Regions from separate parts of the Microbacterium sp. 1S1 genome, predicted to be linked through region 2. Evidence: predicted binding sites of a transcription regulator. Region 2 holds the regulator's gene; each other region holds the start of a gene.
What was found. Region 2 encodes HrcA, which represses chaperone genes, less so after heat shock. Its sites were predicted from a motif close to TTNGCACTCGNNNNNNNCGAGTGCNAA; they were not measured.
Positions count from the first base shown of each region.

Region 1: the regulator HrcA is predicted to act here: its motif matches at 767-793, upstream of groES (co-chaperone GroES).
Region 3: the regulator HrcA is predicted to act here: its motif matches at 1,369-1,395, upstream of groL (chaperonin GroEL).

Region 1 covers NZ_CP043430.1:1,685,361-1,687,627, forward strand. The annotation lists gene FY549_RS08285 (class I SAM-dependent methyltransferase) at 1-729, opposite strand, end outside; gene groES (co-chaperone GroES) at 880-1,176, shown strand; gene rarD (EamA family transporter RarD) at 1,308-2,240, shown strand.
Region 2 covers NZ_CP043430.1:2,848,929-2,851,195, forward strand. The annotation lists gene dnaJ (molecular chaperone DnaJ) at 1-448, opposite strand, end outside; gene hrcA (heat-inducible transcriptional repressor HrcA) at 485-1,516, opposite strand; gene hemW (radical SAM family heme chaperone HemW) at 1,625-2,267, opposite strand, start outside.
Region 3 covers NZ_CP043430.1:39,642-41,908, forward strand. The annotation lists gene groL (chaperonin GroEL) at 1-1,332, opposite strand, end outside; gene FY549_RS00210 (LytR C-terminal domain-containing protein) at 1,457-2,023, opposite strand; gene FY549_RS00215 (DUF3263 domain-containing protein) at 2,094-2,267, opposite strand, start outside.

The sequences.
Region 1 (2,267 bases), 1.2 Mb from region 2:
CAGCTCCCTCGACCACACCACGAGTTCGACGACACTGCCGTCGGCGCTGACCCACTGCGTCTCCGCGTCCAGCGGCAGGGTGCCGCGGTCGTGGGCGGGACCGAGCTTGATCCCGGTCGGGCGCTCCGCGGCGACGCCGAAGGCCCAGTCGAGGGAGGGCGAGTAGTCGTCGGCGGAGACACGTCTGGTCTCGCTGTGACCGGAGGTGCGGCGAGCCGGATCCATCCAGACGGCCTGCCCGGCGACAGGTTCTCCGAGCGCCTCCTCCGCGGTCGCGTGGCGCACCGCGGCGTCGTCTCCGAAGGGCGCGAGGTTGTAGGCGGCGAGGGCCGCGGTCACCTCATCGGCGTCGACCGCCAGCACGGTGAGGCCGGCGCCGGCGAACGCGAGGGCGTCGCCGCCGATGCCGCAGCCGAGATCGGCCACCTCGGCGAGGCCCGCGCGACGGATCCGCTGAGCGTGCCGTGCGGCCACCGCGAGGCGCGTGGCCTGTTCGAGGCCCGCGCGGGTGAACAGCATGCGCGCGGCGAACGGACCGAACTTCGCCGTGGCCCTGGCGCGCAGGTGCGCCTGGCCGACGACCGCGGAGACGAGGTCGGGGGAGTGGCCCGCGGCGCGGAGCCGCGACACGGCGGTCGCGGCCTCGGCGGTGGACGTGATCGGCCCGACGGCGTCGAGCAGTTCGAGGCCGGCAGGGGTCAGCAGGGCGCGCAGCTCGGACATCTCCACCCTCTCAGCCTAGGTCCCGCCCGGCGACCGACCCGGGTTGGCACTCGCATTGCATGAGTGCCAGCCGACCGCCTACACTGGCATTAGCACTCTCGGGTTGAGAGTGCGAACGAGTCTTTCGTGTCAGCGTCAAGAAAGAAGAGGTAGACCGTGTCGGTTTCCATCAAGCCGCTCGAGGACCGCATCGTCATCAAGCAGGTCGAGGCCGAGCAGACCACCGCGAGTGGCCTGGTCATCCCCGACACCGCCAAGGAGAAGCCCCAGGAGGGCGAGGTCGTGGCGGTCGGCCCCGGCCGCATCGACGACAACGGCAACCGCGTTCCGCTCGACGTCGCCGTCGGCGACCGCGTGCTCTACAGCAAGTACGGCGGCACCGAGGTGAAGTTCGGCGCGGACGAGTTCCTCGTCCTGTCGGCTCGCGACGTCCTGGCGGTCGTCGTCCGCTGATCGCAGACCCCGGCTGCCTCCGCCCGCGGACGGCGGCCCGGTCCGAAGAGGGTCCGGATGCTTCGGCATCCGGGCCCTCTTTCGCGTTCGTGAGAACATCGGCCGGTCCTCGACGGGCATAGGGTTGTGCGGTGACCCCCGAGACGACCCGTGCCACCCGGACGGCGGGCGTCGCCTACGCCGGGAGCGCCTACCTGCTGTGGGGCGTGCTCCCGCTGTACTTCCTCCTGCTCCAGCCCACGGGCCCGTGGGAGGTCGTCGCCTGGCGGGTCCTGCTCTCCTTCGTCTTCTGCCTCCTGTTGCTCACCGTCACCCGCGGGTGGCCCGCGTTCCGTGCGATCGTCCGCGACCCGCGGCTGCTGGGGTGGACGGCGCTCGCCGGCCTGCTCATCTACGTGAACTGGCAGGTGTTCGTGCTCGGCACGCTCAGCGAGAACGTCGTGGAGACCGCGCTCGGCTACTTCATCAACCCGATCACGACCGTGCTGCTCGGAGTGTTCGTGCTGAAGGAGCGTATCCGTCGCCTGCAGTGGGCGGCGATCGCGATCGCGGGGGCGGCAGTCGTCGTCATCATCGTGGCGTACGGCGCCTTCCCGTGGATCGCCCTGTCGCTCACGGCGTCCTTCGGCCTGTACGGGCTCATCAAGAAGAAGATCGGCCCCGCGGTCGATGCGGTCAGCGGCCTGACTCTCGAGTCGTTCTGGCTGATCCCGATCGCCGGCGTGCAGCTCGTGGTCGTGGCACTGACGCCCGCCGGACTGACACTGGGGACCAACGGCTGGCCGCACGCCGTGTTGCTTGCGTGCGCCGGGGTGGCCACAGCCGTCCCGCTGCTGCTCTTCGCGGCCGGCACCCGGCGCGTCGACCTCACGGTCATCGGCATGCTGCAGTTCCTCACGCCGATCCTCCAGTTCGTGATCGGCGTCGCCGTGCTGCACGAGCCCATGCCGGCGGAGCGCTGGATCGGCTTCCTGCTGGTCTGGCTCGCGATCACCGTGTTCGTCGTCGACCTGCTGCTCGCCGCCCGCCGCGGGCGCCGCCTCGCCCGCGCGACGGGGCTCTGAGACTGCGACCGGAGCCCGGAAACGACG
Region 2 (2,267 bases):
ACGTGCCCTCCTGGCAGCACGACCCCTGGCACGTCTCGCAGAGCACGGCCGTGTCGACCTCGATGTCGCGGTGCGCGCCGAAGACGACGTCGCCGAGGTCGAGCGTGACCCGGACGAGGGCGTCCTGTCCCCGCTCTCGCCGCGACCGCGGGCGGGCCCCGCGACCGCCCCCCTGGGAGGCTCCGAAGAACGTCTCGAAGATGTCCCCGAAGCCACCGAAGCCGCCGAAGTTGTTCGCCCCGTCACCGCCGCCCATGTCGTAGCGGCGACGCGACTCCTCGTCGCTGAGCACGTCGTAGGCATGCGTGACGAGCTTGAACTTCTCGGCGGCTTCCTCACCCGGGTTCACGTCGGGGTGGAGCTGCCGCGCCAGGCGTCGATACGCCTTCTTGATCTCGTCGGTGGAAGCGTCCCGGGACACCCCGAGAACCTCGTAGTGGTCCGCCACAATCGCCTTTCTGCGTGTGTTATCCGTGGGGCCGCGTCAGCGGCCGGCCTCGTCGTCGTCGAGCATCCGGGACAGGTAGCGGGCGACCGCCCGCGCCGCTGCCAGGTTGCTCGGATAGTCCATCCGGGTCGGCCCCATGACGCCGACCCGTGCGGTGCCCGTGGGGGCCGCGTAGTTGCTCGCCACGATCGACGCCTCTCCCAGTCCGAAGGGCGCGTTCTCGGTGCCGATGCTCGCCGCGAGGCCGTGCTCGTCGGCCACCATCTCGCTCATGAGTCGCAGGAGCGTCACCTGCTCCTCGATGGCTTCGAGGAGCGGATGGATGCTGCCGCGGAAGTCCTGCTCTCGGCGCGCCAGCGTCGCCGCGCCGGCCATCACGAGGCGCTCTTGACGGAAGCTTCCGAGCTCGTCGATCACCACACCGGCGAGGGTGCGAAGCAGCCGGTCCTGCGGGGTCTCTTCGGCCGCAAGGAGGGCCTGGAGGCGGTCGGACGCCGCCGCGATCGCCTGCCCCGTGATGAGCGCCGACAGCCTCGCACGGAGCAGCGCGAGGTCGGCCTCGTCGATCGTGTCCGGCAGCGCCGTCATCCGCTGGGACACTCCGCCGGCGTCCGTCACCAGGACCGTGAGAAGACGGTTGGGAGCCAGCGCCACGAGTTCGACGTGCGTCACGTGCGCCCGCGCGAAAGACGGGTACTGCGCGAGGGCGACCTGTCCGGTGAGCTGCGTGAGCACCCGCACCGTCCTCGCCATGAGGTCATCGAGGTCGGCGGGGTCGGTGAGGAAAGACTCGATCGCCGAGCGCTGCGCGGTGGAGAGCGGGCGGAGCTGCGCGAGGTGATTGACGAACACCCGATACCCCTTGTCGGTGGGCACGCGGCCGGACGACGTGTGTGGAGCCGTGATCAGCTCCTCGTCCTCCAACTGCGCCATGTCGTTGCGGATCGTCGCGGCGGACACCCCGAAGGAGTGGCGGTCGACGATGGAACGGCTGCCGACGGGTTCATGGGTCTCGACGTAGTCCTGCACGATCGCGCGGAGAACCTGCAGCCCTCGCTCTGTGACCATGGCTTCCCCTTCCCGCCGACCGCGTGCTGGCACTCTGACACCCTGAGTGCCAATCCTACCTCCTGTGACCGAGGAGATCACCGAAGCCGAGGTCGCCCGCGGAGGGACTCAGTCGGTGAGCTCGCGGACGACGGCATCGGCGAGGAGGCGTCCGCGGAGGGTGAGTTGCACGCGGCCGTGGATCGCCGCCGGCGCATCGATCAGGCCGTCCGCGATGAGCCCCGCGATCCGATCCCTGTTCGGTTCCGGCACGTCCGCGACGGCGATCCCCTCACGGAGGCGGCTGAGAAGCAGGATGCGCTCCAACGTCCGGGCCTCGACGTCGGGGCGTTCGCGCCCTGCCGCCGGCGACGACGAAGCCGCCAGACGCTGCGCGTACGCCGCGGGATGCTTGACGTTCCACCATCGGAGCCCTGCGACGTGGCTGTGCGCGCCAGGCCCGAAACCCCACCAGTCGCTTCCCCGCCAGTAGGCGAGGTTGTGCCGTGAGCGCTGCTCGGCACTGCGTGCCCAGTTGCTGACCTCGTACCATTCGAATCCGCCGCCGGCGAGCTTCGCATCCGCGAGCTCGTACATGTCCGCCTGCAGATCGTCGTCCGGCGTCGGCACTTCCCCCCGGCGGATCTGCCGCGCGAGCTTCGTGCCGTCCTCGACGATGAGGGCGTACGCCGAGATGTGATCGGACTCCAGCGCGAGTGCCGCGTCGAGCGAGGCCTCCCAATCGGACAGGGACTCCCCCGGCGCGCCGTAG
Region 3 (2,267 bases), 590 kb from region 2:
CGCGACGCGGACGATGTTCGCACCGGTCGCCTCGTCGCCCTCGAGCGACAGGGCGTCGAGCGCCTTCGTGCCGGACTGGATGAGCGCGACGCCACCACCGGGGACGATGCCCTCCTCGACGGCCGCCTTCGCGTTGCGGACGGCGTCCTCGATGCGGTGCTTGCGCTCCTTGAGCTCGACCTCGGTCGCGGCGCCCGCCTTGATGACGGCGACGCCACCGGCGAGCTTCGCCAGGCGCTCCTGCAGCTTCTCGCGGTCGTAGTCGCTGTCGGTGTTCTCGATCTCACGACGGATCTGCGTGACGCGACCCTCGATCTGGTCGGCCTCACCCGCACCCTCGACGATCGTGGTCTCGTCCTTGGTGACGATGACCTTGCGCGCACGACCGAGGAGGTCGAGCGTGGCGTTCTCGAGCTTGAGGCCCACCTCTTCGGTGATGACCTGGCCGCCCGTGAGGATCGCGATGTCCTGCAGCTGCGCCTTGCGGCGGTCGCCGAAGCCGGGGGCCTTGACGGCGACCGACTTGAAGATGCCCTTGAGCTTGTTCAGCACGAGCGTCGCGAGGGCCTCGCCCTCCACGTCCTCGGCGATGATGACGAGCTCCTTGCCGTCCTGGATCACCTTGTCGACGATGGGCAGCAGGTCCTTGATGTTCGAGACCTTCTGGTTCGCGATGAGGATGTACGGGTCCTCGAAGACGGCTTCCTGGCGCTCCGGGTCCGTGACGAAGTACGGGTTGAGGTAGCCCTTGTCGAAGCGCATGCCCTCGGTGAGCTCGAGCTCGGTGCCGAACGTCTGCGACTCCTCGACGGTGACGACGCCTTCCTTGCCGACCTTGTCGATCGCCTCGGCGATGAGCTCGCCGATCGCGGGGTCAGCGGCGGAGATGGACGCGGTCGCGGCGATCTGCTCCTTGGAGTCGATCTCCTTCGCGGTGCTCAGCAGCTCCTCGGTGATCGCGGCGACGGCCTTCTCGATGCCGCGCTTGAGCGAGATGGGGTCGGCGCCGGCAGCGACGTTGCGCAGACCTTCGCGGACCAGGGCCTGGGCGAGCACCGTGGCGGTCGTCGTGCCGTCACCGGCGACGTCGTCGGTCTTCTTGGCGACCTCCTTGACGAGCTCCGCACCGATCTTCTCGTACGGGTCGTCCAGCTCGATCTCCTTGGCGATGGAGACACCGTCGTTCGTGATCGTGGGGGCGCCCCACTTCTTCTCGAGCACGACGTTGCGACCACGCGGGCCGAGGGTCACCTTGACCGCGTCGGCGAGGATGTTGAGGCCACGCTCGAGGCCGCGGCGGGCCTCCTCATCGAAGGCGATGATCTTTGCCATGAGTTTTGTCGTCCCTCCTGGACGTAGACGGTGGGTTTAGCACTCAGAGTGAGAGAGTGCTAACGCCATTCTGGCACTCGACACCATCGAGTGCAAGCCGCGCGATCCGTCGGGGAGAGAGGCGTCAGGGCGCCGGAGTCTCGGGTGCCGACGCGGAGCGGTCGAGGCCGATGACGACGGTGAGCTGCTTCTGCCCATCGTCCGTCTGCCCCTCGTAGTAGTCGCTCTGCTGCACCTGGGCACCGCCGATGACGCCCGCCAGCCCCATCGCCGCCTCCTCGTCCTCGGCGCTGACGTAGTAGACGGTCGTCGTCTCGAAGTCATTGCTGGCGCTGTCGCTGGCGAGCACGGCTTCGGCCGGCCACCCGGCATTGACGAGGGTGTCCCGCATCTGCTCGTCCAGTCCGCTGTCCGGGGTCGCGTTGAGGATCAGCACGGAGTAGGCGGTATCGACCACGCCCGTCTCCTCCGGCGTCGGGGCCGCCGACGGGGCGGCCTCAGGGAAGAGCTCGATGCGACCCATCACGGCCAGAGAGCCGAAGATGCCGGCCACGATGAGCACGAGCGCGGCGACGAAAGACCACAGCAGCACGATCCAGCCGTTCATGCCCGGGGCTTCCGCGCGGTGTGCTCCTACGCGTCCGGTGGAACGGGGGACCTCGTCGAAACGGTCACGGGGGGGCTTGGACACCCCTCGATGCTAGCGGCACGTCCCTGGCAATCCGTTCCGCATGCCCCGCTTCCCGTCGCGCGGAGTCCGCTCACCCGGTGAAGCCGGGGATCCGCGCGGCGCGCCTGGCACCACGCGCGTCGCGGAGCCGTCGCAGGCGCCGGACGAGCATGGGATCGAACTCGAGGGCCGCCTCGGAGTCGATCAGCCGCCCGAGGAGCTGGTAGTACCGCGCCGCGCTCATGCCCAGCCGCGCCCGGATGAC